Regions from separate parts of the Streptomyces sp. NPDC015661 genome, predicted to be linked through region 1. Evidence: riboswitches for the same ligand, from Rfam matches in the RefSeq annotation. Region 1 holds a riboswitch; each other region holds the start of a gene.
What was found. A riboswitch is a leader RNA that binds a small molecule or an ion and turns the genes downstream of it on or off. The one in region 1 is predicted to bind cyclic di-AMP.
Positions count from the first base shown of each region.

Region 1 (4,201 bases):
CGACGCCCACGGCGGCGGCGGGCTGATGTGGGACTTCGGGAAGACGCTGGTCAAGCAGGCGATCGCACAGCGCTGACGCCTGCCACGGCGCGGGTTTTGCCTCTGAGGCAAGAAACTTGCCTCAGAGGCACGAACCTGGCGGAATGGACGCATGGACCACGTCCCCGGGGACACCTCCCCGGACCCTGTCACCCCCGACGTCCTGCCCGACGTCGCCCCCCAGCTGCGGGCCCTGCGCCGCCGCCGGGGACTCACCCTGGAGGCCGCCGCCCAGCGGGCCGGTCTCTCGCCGGCCCACCTCTCGCGCCTGGAGACCGGGAACCGGCAGCCCTCGCTGCCCATGCTGCTCGCCCTGTCCCGTATCTACGGTACGACGGTCTCCGAGCTCCTGGGGGAGACGCCCCCCGAACGCGATCCCGTCGTCCGGGCCGGCCGCTCCGAACCCGTCGAGGCCGACGGCTGGATCTACCGGCAGGCGGGCGGCGCCGGGCGCGCCCTCCAGTGCCTGCGGGTCCACGTGCCGTACGCCACCCGGGCCGACATCGTGCGCGTCCACCCCGGTGAGGAGTGGATCCACGTCCTGGAGGGGCGGGTGCGGCTCGCGCTCGGCGAGGCCGTCCATGTGCTCGACCCCGGGGACAGCGCGCACTTCGACTCGCTCACCCCGCACCGGATCGGCGCCGCCACACCCGGCGGGGCCGAGCTGCTCTTCGTACACACCCTGATGCAGAGCCCCGCCGCCGAGCTGTGCCTCGGTGACGGGACCCCGCACCGGCGCTGACGCACCAGAAAGGACCGACATGTCCGAGAAGTCCGTACCGGTCACCGGCGAGGAGCGCGGTGAAGGCAAGTTCCCCAAGGGGCTCGTGCTCCGGCTCTTCGCCTATCTGATCGCCGGCCACCTCTTCGCCGGTTTCCTCTACCTGCTCTTCGTGCTGGGCGGGCAGAACCAGTAGCCGGGGCTACGCCTCGGTGAGGAGGCGCTCCCGCAGCCGCTCGCGGGTCTGCGGGGCCAGCTTCAGGCCCTCGGTGAGGTAGCCGTCCACCGAGCCCCAGGTCGTCTCGATCGTGTCGAACGCGGCCCGCAGATACTCCACCCGCGCGTCGAAGAGCGGGCTGAGCAGCTCCATCACCTCGGGAGACATCGCGTCCGGGGAGGTGGAGCTGCGGCGCACCTTGTAGCGGCGGTGCGGGGCGTTCGACTTCACGTAGTCCGCCTCGATCGCCTCCCGCTCGACCCCGACCGCGAGCAGGGTGATCGCGATGGCGACCCCTGCCCGGTCCTTGCCGGCCGCGCAGTGCAGCAGGGCCGGGACGCTCTCCTCCGCCATGGAGTGGAGGAGACGGCTGTGCTCCTCGGTCCGCTCCAGCACGTTCTTGCGGTACGAATGGGACATTCGGGCGGCCGCCTTGCCGTCGCCGAGGATCTCCCGCAGCTGCGCGATCTCGCCGTCGCGCACCAGCTTCCAGAACTCCTTGCCGTCGGCCGGGTCGTTGAGCGGTATGTTCACGTTCCGCACGCCGGGCAGCTCGACGTCCGCGCCCTCGATCCTCCGGTCCGCCTCGTTGCGGAAGTCGAAGACGGTGTGCAGGCCCAGCGAGGCGAGGAAGGCGGCGTCGTCCTCCGTCGCGTGGGCGAGGTGGCCGCTGCGGAAGAGGCGCCCGGAGCGGACGGCGCGCCCGTCCGCCGTCGGCAGGCCGCCCACGTCCCGGAAGTTGCGGACCTCCGTCAGTTCGGGCTCGTCGGCTTCGGCGGGCGGGACCTGCGGCAGCTGCTGCGTCACGGCTGCTCCTGTTCTGTCGATCGGTTCCTGGGGCAATCATCTCGGGTGGGGGCCGGAACACGCACCCCCTCGGACGGGAATGGGTGATCTGTCCGTATTGAGCTGTTCGGTATAACCCGCCCCGTTTGCAGGGGAGATGGGGATCGGCGCGTGAGCAGCGTCATAAACGTGACGGACCGTGCCTGATCGTCTTTTCCAAATACCCCCCGGGAAAAGGAGATCGAGGGACCGTCATCCACGGAGGGTGACCGGAATTCCGGCCGGATATCACGCGATCCGCGAGCACTTGAAAAGCGTGGCTTGTTCACGCCGACCCCACTCGTCTAGCGTCGCGCTCACTCCGGTCGGACCGCCGAATCCTGCCACCGCCCGGAATCCGCACTCACCCGTACGAGGCAGGAGCGGGGGACCCAGGTAAGTACGCCGATCCCTCGAAGAAGGACGGCTCGGGGTGAAGCCGCGTGAGAACGCGGCCGGACATCTCCAGTCCGAACCCGACAGCTCACCTCGCAGGCGACGGAGAGGAATTCGCCATGCCCGCGAAGGGTAAGCACCGCCGCCCCAAGGTCAACCGCCTGACCCGTGGCATCGCCGCCGCCGGCACCGGCGGCGCCGTCGTCGCCCTCCCGCTCCTCGGAGCCACCGGCGCCCACGCCGCCGAGCAGGCCGCCCCGGCCGCCGCTCCCGCCGTCGCCCAGGTGAAGGCCGCCGTCGAGGCCGCGCCCGCCACCGCGAAGGCCGCGCCGAAGACGTACTCCGTCGTCCGGGGCGACTACCTGTCGAAGATCGCCGCCGAGCACCACCTCGCGGGCGGCTGGCAGAAGCTGTACAAGGACAACCGCCAGGTCATCGGCGAGAACCCCTCGCTGATCCTGCCCGGCATGAAGCTCACCCTCGGCGCCAAGAGCACCGCCAAGGCCACCGCGCCGAAGGCGCACAAGAGCACGCAGAGCTCCGGCAAGAACGGCGACGCCCCGCGCGCCTCCCGCAGCAGCGAGCGCTCCTCGGCCCCGGCCGCCGCGACCACCTCCTCCTCTTCGTCGTCCTCCTCGTCGGCCGGCACGACCTCCTCCTCCGGCTGGGTCGCCCCCGTCAGCGGCGGCATCGGCACCCCGTACCGCGCCGCGGGCTCCATGTGGTCCTCCGGCTACCACACCGGTGTCGACTTCATCGCCTCCACCGGCACCACCGTCGTCGCGGTCGGCCCCGGCACCGTCTACTCCGCCGGCGACGGCGGCGCGTACGGCAACCAGGTCGTCATCCAGCACGCCGACGGCACCTTCTCGCAGTACGCCCACCTCTCCTCGATCTCCGTCTCCGCCGGCCAGACGGTCACCGGCGGCCAGCAGATCGGCCTCTCCGGCGCGACCGGCAACGTCACCGGCCCGCACCTGCACTTCGAGATGCGCACCGGGCCGGAGTACGGCTCCGACATCGACCCGCTGGCCGCCCTGCGCCAGCACGGCGTGAACATCTGACGCCACGTCGCCCTCCCGAGGCCCGGCACGCAGGTGCCGGGCTTCCGGCGTATTCCGGCTTGGCGGAATCTTTATCGGTGGCATATGTCACCCTCCGTCAACCCTTCCTTACGGTCGCGTAGGTCACATCCGAAAGGGAAGGATGTGTTTCCGTGGCAGACGATTCGACATCAACAGACAAGAACGCATTCGGGTCGTACGCGGCGATCGGTGACAGCTTCACCGAGGGCGTCGGAGACCCCGGGCCCGACGGGACGTACGTCGGCTGGGCGGACCGCTTCGCGGTCCTGCTCGCCGACCAGCTGCCGGAGCACGACGACTTCCGCTACGCCAACCTGGCCGTACGCGGGCGCCTCCTCGACCAGATCGTGGCGGAACAGGTACCCCGTGCGAAGGAACTCGCCCCCGACCTGGTGACCTTCTGCGCGGGCGGCAACGACATCATCCGCCCCGGGACGGACCCGGACGACGTGGCCGAGCGCTTCGAGCGCGCCGTCGCCGACCTGACCTCCGCCGTCGGCACCGTCATGGTGACCACCGGCTTCGACACCCGCGACGTGACCCTGCTCAAGCACCTGCGCGGCAAGATCGCCACCTACAACGGACACGTCCGGGCCATCGCGGACCGCTACGACTGCCCGGTCCTCGACCTCTGGTCGCTCAAGTCCGTCCAGGACCGGCGCGCCTGGGACGACGACCGGCTGCACCTCTCGCCCGAGGGACACACCCGCGTCGCCCTGCGCGCCGCCCAGGTCCTCGGCATGCCGGTGCCCGCCGACCCGGACCAGCCCTGGCCGCCGGTCCCGCCGCGCGGCACGCTCGAAGTGCGCCGCGACGACATCCACTGGGCCAGGGAGTACCTGGTGCCGTGGATCGGGCGCCGGCTGCGCGGCGAGAGCTCCGGCGACCACGTCGAGGCCAAGCGCCCCGACCTCATGC
Region 1 covers NZ_JBIBST010000007.1:297,699-301,899, reverse strand. Annotated here, with positions in the region: gene ACF07V_RS20775 (aspartate aminotransferase family protein) at 1-76, shown strand, start outside; gene ACF07V_RS20770 (helix-turn-helix domain-containing protein) at 152-781, shown strand; gene ACF07V_RS20765 (DUF6126 family protein) at 801-956, shown strand; gene ACF07V_RS20760 (tyrosine-protein phosphatase) at 963-1,784, opposite strand; cyclic di-AMP (ydaO/yuaA leader) riboswitch at 2,141-2,313, shown strand; gene ACF07V_RS20755 (peptidoglycan DD-metalloendopeptidase family protein) at 2,318-3,262, shown strand; gene ACF07V_RS20750 (SGNH/GDSL hydrolase family protein) at 3,415-4,201, shown strand, end outside; gene ACF07V_RS20745 (STM4011 family radical SAM protein) at 4,196-4,201, opposite strand, start outside.

Region 2 (4,201 bases), on a different contig from region 1:
GAGGCCGACGGCGCCGAGGCCGCCCTCGACCGCCTGGCGAAGCTCGTCGCCGAGGGCCTGGACGAGCTCCCCGAGACCGTCTGACCCCGGTCCCCCTACGGTGAATGGCCGTGGCCGCCGAAAATTCCGGCGGCCACGGCCATTCGCATGACCGGGCCCACTTCCGGGCCTACTTCCGGGCCTACTTCCAGACCCACTTCACGACCCATTTCCGGACCCATTTCGGGGCAGCACAAACACCCCGGCCGAATGCCTATTCTTTGTATACGGTGTGCGTGTTAATTCCGGGCACTCGCCGTGTTGACGGCATGTTGCGAAACCCTCACACGGCCGCGCCCCGGGATTTTGAGCCGGTGCAGCGACAGCGAACGCTCCGCGTGCAGCGCGGTCAGCGACCTCGCCCGCTCGGCGTCGCCCCGCGCCACGGCGTCCACGATCGCGCCGTGCTCGGCCCAGGCCTCCACCGGCTGGGCCGGCTGGTCCACCACGTGCGTCCAGGCGATCTTGTGCCGCAGCTGGGTGAGCAGCGCCGTCAGGGCCGGGCTTCCGGAGGCCTGGGCGAGGGTCTCGTGGAACCAGCCGCCCAGCGAGCGCAGATCCTCGCCCTGCCCGCGCCTGGCCCGCTCCTGCCCCAGCCTGACCAGGCCGCGCAGCACCTTGAGGTGCGCCTCGGTGCGCCGCTGCGCGGCCCGCGCGGCCCCCAGCGGTTCCAGCAGCGCCCGCATGTCCAGCAGATCGGCCGCCTCCTGCTCGGTCGGCTCGGCGACATGGGCGCCCGCGTGGCGCCGGGTGACGACGAAGCCCTCCGATTCCAGGGTGCGCAGCGCCTCACGGACCGGGACGCGGGAGACCCCGTACCGCCGGGCGAGCTGCTCCTCGGTCAGCCGGCTGCCCCGCTCGAACACGCCGGAGACGATGTCGTCCCGGATCGCCGTGCATACCGAGTGCGCGGGAATGCGCATGTCCGACCTCCGCCTTGGTCCGCGCGAGTCAATTCCTTCGGCGCCTGTTCTGCGCCCGATCTGCGACTCTATTGCAGCGCGCCGGAATTTCCGATGCCCCAGCGGAATCCATGGATATCTTTTGGCCAGCGAAAAGCCCCGGCTCAGTACGAGCCGGGGCTTTTGCGACGCGGTGCGCGGCGGGGTCGGGTCAGACCTGGACGCCGCGGGCGCGGAGGTACGTGAGGGGGTTGATGTCCGAGCCGTACTCGGGGCTCGTGCGCGCCTCGAAGTGGAGGTGGGGGCCGGTGGAGTTGCCGCTCGAGCCCGAGACGCCTATCTGCTGGCCCGGCTCGACGGTCTGGCCGACATAGACCCCGATGGAGGAGAGGTGGCCGTACTGGGTGTACGTGCCGTCGTTCATCCGGATCACGATGTTGTTGCCGTACGCCCCGCCCCAGCCGGCCTCGACGACGGTGCCGGAGCCGACGGAGACCACCCGGGTGCCGTAGGCGGCGTGGAAGTCGATGCCGGAGTGGCTGCCGGAGGACCAGAGCGAGCCGCCGGTCTTGTAGCCGGTGGAGACGTACGAGCCGGCGACGGGGAGCTGGAAGGAGGCCAGGCGGCGGCGCTCGGCCTCGCGGGCGGCGCGCTCGCGCTCCAGGCGGATCTCCTTGGCGCGGGCCTCGGCCTTGCGCTTCGCCTCGGCCTTGGCCTTCGCCTTGGCGATGGCCTCGTCGGCCTCCTGCTCCTGGGCGGCGGCCTGGGCGTTGATCGGGTCGACGAGGGAGTCCTCGGTGATCACCTGGGTGAGGCCGGTGTCCTCGACGGAGCGGTTGTCCGTGTCGGCGGCGAGCGCCGGGGAGGCGAGGGTTCCGATGACGCCGGTGGTGGCGAGGGTCGCGACGCCGGCGATGCCCACGCTGCGGCGCGCCATCCGGCTCGGACCACGATGCTTCCCGGTGGCACGGGTGAACGCCATGTAGAGGCTGATCCTTTCCTTCCTTCTCGCCTACCGGGTTAGCTGACGGGTTCGGAGCAGGAAGGTCTCCTACGAGCCCCTCCGTCGAGACGAAGGCGCCCGATTCACCCCAGGGACTACATGTGGGTCCCCGGCTCCCCAGGCTCGCGCCTGACGGGGACTCGGCGATGACTGTCCGATGCCGCGGATGCGGCACGTGCAACTGACGGACAGCCGGACCGACGCTATGCGGATCGTCTTTCAATCACCAACCAGACACGCCTTTTGTAAGACATGCCACAGGGCAAATGATCATCCTTGATTGCAATACGGACAAAGCGGAGGACCCCGACGAACTAGGTCGTCGGGGTCCTCCTGTTGTCGCCTCGGGCCTGAATCAGCCCGTCACGACGGTCACTTCACCGATGCCGAGGGCGCGCACCGGCTCCGCGATCTGCGCCGCGTCACCGACGAGCACGGTGACAAGACGGTCCACCGGGAAGGCGCTGACCACGGCGGCCGTCGCCTCGACCGTGCCGGTCTCGGCCAGGCGCGCGTACAACTGGGCCTGGAAGTCGTCCGGGAGGTGCTGCTCCACCTGGTCGGCGAGCGTCCCGGCGACGGAGGCAGCCGTCTCGTACTTGAGCGGCGCCACGCCCACCAGGTTCTGCACGGCCGTCTCGCGCTCGGCGTCGGTGAGGCCCTCGGCGGCGAGGGTGCGCAGCACCTTCCACAGGTCCTCAAGTGCCGGGCCGGTGTTGGGGGTGTCGACGGATCCGCTGATGGCGAGCATCGCGGCGCCGTTCCCCCCGGCGTCCGAGCGGAGCACCTGACCGAAGGCGCGCACGCCGTACGTGTAGCCCTTCTCCTCGCGCAGGACCCGGTCCAGACGCGAGGTCAGCGTGCCGCCGAGGCAGTACGTGCCGAGGACCTGGGCCGGCCAGACGCGGTCGTGCCGGTCGGCGCCGATCCGGCCGATGAGCAGCTGCGTCTGCACGGCGCCGGGACGGTCCACGATGACGACCCGTCCGGTGTCGTCGGCGGTGATCGGCGGCATCGGGAGCGGCTCGGCCGGCTCACCGGTCCAGGCGCCCAGCGTCTCGGCGAGGACCTTGTCGAGGTCGACGCCCGTCAGGTCGCCGACGACCACGGCGGTGGCCGTGCCGGGCCGCACGTGCGCCTCGAAGAAGGCGCGGACGGCGGCGGCGTCGATCGCGGCGACGGTCTCCTCGGTGCCCTGGCGCGGCCGGGACATCCGGGACTCGGCCGGGAACAGCTCCTTGGAGAGCTGCTTGGCGGCGCGGCGGGCCGGGTTGGCCGTCTCGTGCGGGATCTCGTCGAGGCGGTTGCGCACCAGCCGCTCGACCTCGGTGTCGAGGAACGCCGGGGCGATCAGGGCCTCGGAGAGCAGGCCGAGCGCCTTGGGCAGCCGGGAGACCGGGACCTCCAGGGAGACCCGTACGCCCGGGTGGTCGGCGTGCGCGTCGAGCGTGGCGCCGCAGCGCTCCAGCTCGGCCGCGAACTCCTCGGCGCTGTGCTCGCCGGTGCCCTCGGAGAGCGCGCGGGCCATGATGGTCGCCACACCGTCGAGCCCGGCGGGCTCGGCGTCCAGCGGGGCGGGCAGGAAGATCTCCACCGCGACGACCTGCTGGCCGGGGCGGTGGCTGGTGAGCACGGTCAGACCGTTGTCCAGCTTCCCCCGGTCGGGGGCCGGGAAGGCCCACGGCTTCGCGGTGCCCGGCCGGGGCTGCGGGTGGAAGTCCATGCTCGTCAAAGACACGGCGGCGTCGGTCACTGGTCCGCTCCCTCTTCGTCATCGCCGTCGGCGTGGTCGCTCTGCTCGGTCGCCAGGGGCTCGTAGACGAGCACCGCGCGGTTGTCGGGGCGCAGCTTGGCCGCGGCGACCGCCTGCACCTCCTCGGCGGTGATGTCCAGGACGCGGTCGACGGCGGTCAGGGCGAGCTGCGGGTCGCCGAACAGCACGGCGAACCGGCACAGTTCGTCCGCGCGGCCCGCGACGGTGCCGAGCCGGTCCAGCCACTCGCGCTCCAACTGGGCCTGCGCGCGCTCCATCTCCTCGGGCGTGGGGCCCTCGGCGGCGAACCGGGCGAGCTCCTCGTCGACGGCCGCCTCGATCTGCGGGACCTCGACGCCTCCGGACGTCTTGACGTCCAGCCAGCCGAGCGAGGGCGCCCCGGCGAGCCGCAGCAGGCCGAAGCCGGCGGCGACGGCCGTGCGGTCGCGGCGGACCAGACGGTTGTGCAGGCGGGAGGACTCCCCGCCGCCCAGGACCGTCAGG
Region 2 covers NZ_JBIBST010000009.1:285,216-289,416, forward strand. Annotated here, with positions in the region: gene ACF07V_RS25510 (HPr family phosphocarrier protein) at 1-84, shown strand, start outside; gene ACF07V_RS25515 (GntR family transcriptional regulator) at 279-962, opposite strand; gene ACF07V_RS25520 (M23 family metallopeptidase) at 1,153-1,923, opposite strand; cyclic di-AMP (ydaO/yuaA leader) riboswitch at 1,936-2,100, opposite strand; gene ACF07V_RS25525 (M16 family metallopeptidase) at 2,300-3,697, opposite strand; gene ACF07V_RS25530 (M16 family metallopeptidase) at 3,694-4,201, opposite strand, start outside.
Region 2: it holds a riboswitch for cyclic di-AMP, as region 1 does, so the genes downstream of both, ACF07V_RS25520 (M23 family metallopeptidase) here and ACF07V_RS20755 (peptidoglycan DD-metalloendopeptidase family protein) in region 1, are expected to answer to the same signal.

Region 3 (4,201 bases), on a different contig from region 1:
TGCTGTTCCTCAACTACGACGAGAACGACGGCTTCTTCGACCACGTGCCGCCGCCGGTCGCCCCTCCGGGCACCCCGGGCGAGTACCTCGACGGCGTGCCGATCGGTCTGGGCTTCCGCGTCCCGATGATTGTCATGTCCCCGTGGACCCGGGGCGGCTGGGTGAGCTCCGAGGTCTTCGACCACACCTCGGTGCTGCGCTTCATGGAGACCTGGACGACGGCGCTCGGCACCCCGGCCACCTGCCCCAACATCAGCGACTGGCGGCGGAAGGTGACGGGCGATCTGACCGGCGTCTTCGACTTCGCCCACCCGGTGTACGGAGTGCCCGCCGGCCTCCCCTCGACGGCGAAGGTCATCGGGCAGGCCACCTGCGGCCCGCTGCCGAATCCGGCGCCCCAGAACAACGCGCTGCCCGCCCAGGAGTCCGGCACCCGTCCGGCGCGCGCGCTGCCGTACCAGGTGAACGGCAACCTCGATCGCTTCGAGTTCGGCGCCGCGGGCAAGATCCTGGCCTGGTTCTCGATGACCAACCAGGGCACGGAGGCCAAGCGCTCCGCGCACTTCTCGATCCACCCGCACCAGTACCGGGACACGGCCGCCTGGCAGTACACCGTCGACCCGGGCGGCACGGCCACCGACTACTTCAACATCGGACTCGGCTCGGGCTCGGGGAAGTACGACATCTCGATGATGGGCCCCAACCGCTTCCTGCGCCGGTTCATCGGGGACGCGTCCAAGGCGGGCAAGGCCGTCGAGGTGGCCGCCCGCTTCGCGCCCGAGGCGGGGACGGGCAAGACGGCCCTGTGGTTCAGGATGACGAACACCTCGGCCGGTCCCGTCACCTTCACGATCCGTTCGAACGCCTACCGCTCCGACGGCCCGTGGACGTACACGGTGCCGGCGAACTCCAGCCGCGAGGACTTCTTCAACGCGGTGGCGTACAACGGCGGCTGGTACGACTTCACGATCTCCGCCGACATCGACGGAACCTGGTCGCGCCGGTACACCGGGCACATCGAGACCGGCGCCGCGAGCGTCAGCGGCTGATCCCGCCCCGGGATCCGGGCGGCGGCCGTGCGGTCGCCGTCCGGATCCCGGGCGTGCCGTCAGCGGCCGGCGAGCGCGGCGCGGCGGACCGTGGCGTCGAGGAGGGCGACCGCGTCGGCGGCCGTACGGCCGGGGGCCCGGTTCCACGGCCCGATCAGCTCCTGCCATCCCCGCGAGCGCAACTCGGTCATGATCCAGGCGGCCGCCTCGTTCATGGTGTCCGCGCCGCCGTAGCCGAGCCGGTGGGCTGCGAGCAGGGCCCCACAGACGCACCGTGCGCCGCGCACGTCCCGCAGCTTGTACGGGGCGTTCTGCCAGCCCCACTCCGTCAGCACCAGGCGCGCGTAGCCGAGGTGGACCGAGGGGCGCAGCTCGGGCTGTCCGATGCGGCGCCAGGCGTGCAGCCGGTCCGGCAGTACGGCTCCGAGGCGCCCCGGGAGCCGGCGCTCGACGGGCAGCGCCGGCGGCAGGGCGGCGAGCGCGTCGGCGACGAGCCGGTCCACGGGCACACTGAGCAGCTCCCGCCAGCCCTCCTCCGCGGGTGGCGAGGGCTCCGGGGCGTTCCAGTCCGTGACGATCCGCTGCCAGGTGGCGCTCTCGAAGAGGGCGGCCGCCTCGCGGTCGAGGGCGTCGGGGCTGAGCTGGGAGGTGGAAGGCGGCATGGGGGTGGCTCCTGGGTCGACTCCCTCCATCTTTCAAGACGAATGTCGGTTTTGCGACTTTTGCTCCCACTCGGAGAGTCGCCGGGAGGAACACGCCCCATCGCGGGGATTCCCCCCCTAATTACCCACCCCGGAATTACACCCCAAATTCGGACATTGCACTCCGGGTGATGCGACTCACTCGGGCAACCCGGTCGCCCGGCGACTCCTTCCCCCACCCCGTACCGGACAAGGAAGTTCGGCACCCCGGGGACGGCATCGATCTTGAATTCACCGAATTCATTGATCCATTTAACGGCACACGGCAACCACTCCCCTTGTTATCCGTCGCATTACTGGCCTACGGTCACCTCCATTCGAGCGGAACGCCCAATCCTGCCGCCGCTCGCTAAACCTCCCTTTTCACCCGACGGCAGGAGCGGGGGACCCACGAATACGCCGGTCCGGATTCCGGAACGGCTCGGGGTGAAGCCGCGTGCGCGCGGCCGGACAGCTCCCGTCCGAACCCGACAGCTCACCCCGCAGGCGCCGGAGAGGAAACCGTCATGCCTGCTCACGGTAAGCACCGCCGCCCCCGCCGCGTCCGCGTCTCGCGCGGCCTCGCCCTGGTCGGCACCGGTGGCGCCGCCCTGACCCTGCCGCTCATCGCCCCGGCCGTCGCCGGCGCGGCGCCCGTCTCCGGCGCCCCGCAGATCGCCGCCCAGTCTTTCGCCGCCCCCGCCGCGCCGGTCGCGGCCAAGGCGCCCGCCGCCCCGGCCGCCGCGCACACGTACACCGTCGTGAGCGGCGACTCGCTTTCCCTGATCGCCCACAAGAAGGGAATTCAGGGCGGCTGGAAGAGCCTTTACCGTGTCAACAAGAGCGTCGTGGGTGACAATCCGTCACTCATTCGCCCCGGTCTCGAACTGACGATTCGTCGGGATTCCGCGAAGGCAGCCCCCGCGAAGGCGAAGAAGTCCGCCACGACGGAGCGCGCGAGCCGCTCCGCGCACCGGTCGGCCACCCCCGCCGTCGCCACCGGTGCGGGCGCCTCGGCCGCCGCGGCCGCCCCGGCCGCCGTCAAGGCGGCCCCGGTCGCCGCCACCAACTACGCCGACAACCTCGACGGCTGGATCCGGGAGTCGCTGGCCATCATGGGCCAGCACGGCATCCCCGGCTCCTACGACGGGATCCTCCGCAACGTCATGCGCGAGTCCTCCGGCAACCCCCAGGCCATCAACCTCTGGGACTCCAACGCCGTCGCCGGCACCCCGTCGAAGGGCCTGCTCCAGGTCATCGAGCCGACCTTCCTCGCCTACCACGTGCCCGGCACGTCCATGGACCTGTTCGACCCGGTCGCCAACATCACCGCCGCCTGCAACTACGCGGCCGACCGCTACGGCTCCATCGACAACGTCAACTCGGCGTACTGACCGCCTGCCGCCGGAAGTGCTCCTGGAACCAGGAGGTGGCGAGGTCCGCCACCTCCTCCAGGGCACCCGGCTCCTCGAAGAGGTGACCGGCGCCGCCCACGACGGAGAGCCGGTTCTCACAGCGCAGCAGGGCCAGGGCCCGCCGGTTGAGGTCCAGGACCAGCGCGTCCGCGCCGCCCACCACCAGCAGCGTCGGGGCACGCACCCGGGCCAGGTGCTCGGCGGCGAGGTCCGGCCGGCCGCCGCGTGACACGACGGCGCTCACCGGGGACGCGGGATCGCCCGCCGCCCACAGCGCCGCGGCCGCGCCCGTGCTGGCGCCGAAGTACCCGAACGGGAGTCCCGTGCTCTCGGGCCTCGCGGCCAGCCACTCCGTGGCCCCGGCGAGCCTTCCGGCCAGGAGCGGGGTGTCGAAGACATGCGCCCGGTCGGTCGCCTCCGACTCGGTCAGCAGGTCGAAGAGCAGCGTCCCCAGGCCCGCCCGGTTGAGCGCCGCGGCGACGGCCCGGTTCCGCGGGCTGTGGCGGCTGCTGCCGCTGCCGTGGGCGAACAGGACGATGCCGCCCGCGTCCTCGGGCACCGCCAGGCGCCCACTCAGGGTGACCCCGCCGACCGGGATCCTCACGTCCGTGTCCCGCACGACGGGGGCCCGCGTGGCCCTGTTCCGCTCCAGGCAGGCGATCACCTCGGCGTCCGGGGTCTGCGAGAAGTCCCGGTAGAACTGCCCGATCGCGAAGAACAGCTCCGGCGCGTGCACGCTGACGGTCTCGTCGGCCTCGCCACCGAGGCGGGCCGTCCAGCCACGCGGCGCCACCGGGACCGCGAGGACGATCCGGGCCGCGCCCCGGGCCCGTACCACCCGGCAGGCCGCCAGCGCCGTGGCCCCGGTGGCCAGCCCGTCGTCGACCACGACGACCGTCCGCCCTTCGAGGGGCACCGACGGCCGGCTCCCCCGGTAACGCAGGGAGCGCTGCTCCAGCTCGGCGTGCTCCCGCTCCTCCACGGCGGCGAGATCGCGCTCTCCCACCCGGGTCTCCAGGAGCACCCGCTCGTTGAGCACCCGCACACCGCCCTCCCC
Region 3 covers NZ_JBIBST010000002.1:118,000-122,200, forward strand. Annotated here, with positions in the region: gene ACF07V_RS05025 (phosphocholine-specific phospholipase C) at 1-1,049, shown strand, start outside; gene ACF07V_RS05030 (hypothetical protein) at 1,109-1,711, opposite strand; cyclic di-AMP (ydaO/yuaA leader) riboswitch at 2,088-2,252, shown strand; gene ACF07V_RS05035 (transglycosylase SLT domain-containing protein) at 2,257-3,123, shown strand; gene ACF07V_RS05040 (phosphoribosyltransferase family protein) at 3,107-4,201, opposite strand, start outside.
Region 3: it holds a riboswitch for cyclic di-AMP, as region 1 does, so the genes downstream of both, ACF07V_RS05035 (transglycosylase SLT domain-containing protein) here and ACF07V_RS20755 (peptidoglycan DD-metalloendopeptidase family protein) in region 1, are expected to answer to the same signal.

Region 4 (4,201 bases), on a different contig from region 1:
GCGAGCGCAAGGCCGAGCTGATGACGCATCTGCTCAACATCGACCCGCCGGACCACACCCGGCTTCGTCGGCTCGTCTCGAAGGCCTTCACCCCGCGCCGGGTCGCCGAGTTCGCGCCGCGCGTGCAGGAGCTGACGGACCGGCTCATCGACTCCTTCGTGGAGCGGGGGAGCGCCGACCTCATCCACGAGTTCGCCTTCCCGCTCCCCATCTACGCGATCTGCGATCTCCTCGGGGTGCCGCAGGAGGACCAGGACGACTTCCGGGACTGGGCCGGGATGATGATCCGGCACGGTGGAGGGCCGCGCGGCGGGGTCGCCCGGTCGGTGAAGAAGATGCGCGGCTATCTCGCCGAGCTGATCCACCGCAAGCGCGAAGGCCTGCGGCAAGAAGGGGCGGACGACCTGATCTCGGGGCTCATCAAGGCCTCCGACCACGGCGAGCACCTCACCGAGAACGAGGCCGCCGCGATGGCGTTCATCCTTCTCTTCGCCGGCTTCGAGACGACCGTCAATCTGGTCGGAAACGGACTTTACGCGCTTCTCCGGCACCCCGAGCAGCGCGCGCGGCTCCAGGACTCGCTCGCCGCCGGGGAGACCGGGCTCCTGGAGACCGGCGTCGAGGAGCTGCTGCGGTACGACGGGCCCGTGGAGATGGCGACCTGGCGGTACGCGACGCGGGAGCTGACCATCGGTGGGCAGGCGATCCCGGCGGGCGACCCGGTGCTCGTGGTGCTCGCCGCGGCGGACCGGGACCCGGAGCGGTTCGACGGGCCGGACACGCTCGACCTCGCCCGCCGCGACAACCAGCACCTCGGATACGGGCACGGCATCCACTACTGCCTCGGCGCCCCGCTCGCCCGCCTCGAAGGGCAGACCGCGCTCGCGACCCTGCTGACTCGGCTGCCGGATCTGCGACTTGCCGCGGATCCGTCCGAACTCCGGTGGCGGGGTGGGCTCATCATGCGTGGATTGCGCACGCTTCCGGTGCAGTTCTCCCCTTCCGTACCACTCTTGGCTACTGACGGACCATCAGGAATGTGATCTTTACGTGATCGGGGGGCGATCGACTTGTGACGGGCGTTCGAATGCCGCTACGTTTCCCGGCAGTCTCAGCCGTCACGCGAAAGGCGTTCCTATGCGTTCCGGGAACGGACGACACCGTCGCCCCCGTCAGGCCCCCGCCATCGTCGTCGCCGCGGGCGTGACCGGATCCGCCATGGCGCTGCCGCTGCTCGCCACCGGATCCGCGTCCGCCGCCGACGCCGCCACCTGGGACCGGGTCGCCGAGTGCGAGTCCGGTGGCCAGTGGAGCGCCAACTTCGGCAACGGCATGTACGGCGGCCTCCAGTTCACCCAGGACAGCTGGGAGCGGAACGGCGGCCTGACGTACGCGCCCAGCCCCGACCTGGCCAGCCGTGCCCAGCAGATCGCGGTGGCCGAGAAGGCGCTCGCCAAGGGCAGCGACGAGTGGGCCACCTGCGCTCCGATCGCCGGCCTGAAGAACGACGGCAAGGCCACTGGTGTGAACCCCGGCCCGGCCGCCGTCCCGACCACCCCCGCGGGCCCGCTCCCCGAGTCCAACCGCACCACGGGGAACGAAGGGTCCGCGGCGGGGCGGTCCGCCGCGTCCGCGACCCCCGCCACTCCCGCGACGCCCGCCACGCCGAGCGCTCCGGCGAGCTCCGCCACTCCGGCCGCGCCCGCCACTCCCGCGACCCCGGTCACGCCCGACGCGTCCGTTACGCCCGGTACGCCGGATTCGCCCGAGACGCCGAAGGGTGACACGCCGTCGGCCACACCCGGCACCGGCAAGCACCGGGGCGAGGCGGCCCCGGAGGAATCCGGCACAACGGACGACTCGGTCGAAACCGGTCGGCACGCCTCGGGTGCGGGCAAGTCCACGGAAAAGGTCGACGCCACGCCGGTGACTGACGAAGCGAAGAATTCGGGCGCAACGGACAGTCAGGGCACTTCGGGCGAGTACACCGTCCAGCCGGGTGACAGCCTGTCCGGCATTGCGGAGGAGAACGAACTCCCCGGAGGCTGGACCGCCCTCTATGACGCCAACAAGGGGACGGTGGGCGTCGATCCGGACCTCATCCTGCCTGGTCAGAGCCTTGACCTGACGGCCGGTTCGACGGCGACGGCAGGCTAGTTCGCGGGCTTATGTCCGGTTCTGGGCAAGTGAGACATGGGTCTCTTCGTCCCAACTGGCGTGTCACGTCCGCAAACTTTGCTTCCGTCACCTCTCACCTGCGCAAACACCGCCCACCGGAGGGCAAGTAGGGGCGATTTTTCCGCAATGAGCCTCTTTGAACTTCCGGTGGGTCTGTGTCTACGGTCGTGACCGCTCGCCACCGCGGGCCCCGTCGACCGAAACGCCGAATCCTGCCGTCGGCCGATGGGAACAGTCGTCGCGCAAGCGCCGAAGGCAGGAGTGGGGGACCCAAGGTAAGTGCCGGTCCCGGCCGTTGAGACAGACGGCCGACGATCGGCTTGGGGTGAAGCCGCGTGCAAGGACACGCGGCCGGGCAACTTTCCGGCCCGAACCCGACAGCTCACCTCACAGGCGTCGGTGAGGAGAATTCCCATGCTGTTTTCCGCCAAGGGCAAACACCGCCGTCCCTCCAAGGCCACCCAGGTCGCCGCGCTCGTCGGCGTCACCGGTGTCGCCGTCGCCGCCCCGCTGCTGACCGCGGGCACCGCCTCGGCCGCCACCACCGCCGAGTGGGACACCGTCGCCCAGTGCGAGTCCGGCGGCAACTGGTCCATCAACACCGGCAACGGCTTCTACGGCGGCCTGCAGTTCACCAACTCCACCTGGGCCGCCTTCGGTGGCACCGCCTACGCCCCGCGCGCCGACCTGGCCTCGAAGGCCCAGCAGATCACCATCGCCGAGAAGGTCCTCGCGGGCCAGGGCAAGGGTGCCTGGCCGAGCTGCGGCGTCGGCCTCTCCAGCGCCTCCTATGACGGCGGCGCCGCCGAGACCGCCCCGCAGCAGAGCGCGCCCCAGCCGGCCGCCCCGAAGCAGCAGGAGCGTCGCGCCGAGGAGCCGACCACCCGCAGCGAGCAGCGCCAGGCCCCGAAGGCCGCCGCTAAGAAGACCGTCACCACCCCGACCGGCAAGAAGGTCAAGAAGGGTGACGGCGAGTACAAGGTCGTCGCCGGCGACACCCTCAGCAAGATCGCCCAGGCGCACGGCGTCAAGGGCGGCTGGGCCAAGCTCTTCGAGCTGAACAAGGACGTCGTCGAGAACGCCGACCTGATCTACCCGGGCCAGCAGCTCCACCTGAAGTGAGCCCGGCGGCTCGCGTGAGTCCGGCGGCTCACGCGGCCCCGACGACCCTCCCGCGGTGACCACCCCGGTCCGGCGTGCCCTTCCCCCGTGCGCGCCGGACCGGGGTTTCCCCTTTCTACGGCGAAGCCGACCGCTTTACGGCGAACCCGACCGCTTCCACGGAGAAACCGACCGCCCCGAGGGTTACCGTCCAGTAGATCTGGGGTCCTTCGTCCCGTGATGCGTGCCCTTGGGTCCTTTTTCGTCCCAGGGGGCGGGCGCACGGCGGGCCGGAGCCCCCGAGCCGGTTAGGCTCTTGTCGCAAGGCCACGCGACCCTGCACGACCTTGCGTCACATCCAGCGTCACATCCCAGAAGGAGATGCTCGTGCCGTCCATCGACGTCGTCGTAGCCCGGGAAATCCTGGACTCCCGAGGCAACCCCACGGTCGAGGTCGAGGTCGGCCTCGACGACGGCAGCACCGGTCGTGCTGCTGTTCCGTCCGGCGCCTCCACCGGTGCGTTCGAGGCCATCGAGCTTCGCGACGGTGACCCGAACCGCTACCAGGGCAAGGGTGTCGAGAAGGCCGTCCTCGCCGTCATCGAGCAGATCGGCCCGGAGCTCGTCGGCTACGACGCCACCGAGCAGCGCCTCATCGACCAGGCCATGTTCGACCTGGACGCCACGGAGAACAAGGGCTCGCTCGGCGCCAACGCCATCCTCGGCGTCTCCCTCGCCGTCGCGCACGCCGCCTCCGAGGCCAGCGACCTGCCCCTCTTCCGCTACCTGGGCGGCCCGAACGCGCACCTGCTGCCCGTTCCGATGATGAACATCCTCAACGGTGGGTCGCACGCCGACTCCAACGTCGACATCCAGGAGTTCATGATCGCCCCGATCGGCGCGGAGTCCTTCTCCGAGGCCC
Region 4 covers NZ_JBIBST010000010.1:304,901-309,101, forward strand. Annotated here, with positions in the region: gene ACF07V_RS27505 (cytochrome P450) at 1-1,043, shown strand, start outside; gene ACF07V_RS27510 (transglycosylase family protein) at 1,138-2,157, shown strand; cyclic di-AMP (ydaO/yuaA leader) riboswitch at 2,416-2,589, shown strand; gene ACF07V_RS27515 (transglycosylase family protein) at 2,593-3,300, shown strand; gene eno (phosphopyruvate hydratase) at 3,661-4,201, shown strand, end outside.
Region 4: it holds a riboswitch for cyclic di-AMP, as region 1 does, so the genes downstream of both, ACF07V_RS27515 (transglycosylase family protein) here and ACF07V_RS20755 (peptidoglycan DD-metalloendopeptidase family protein) in region 1, are expected to answer to the same signal.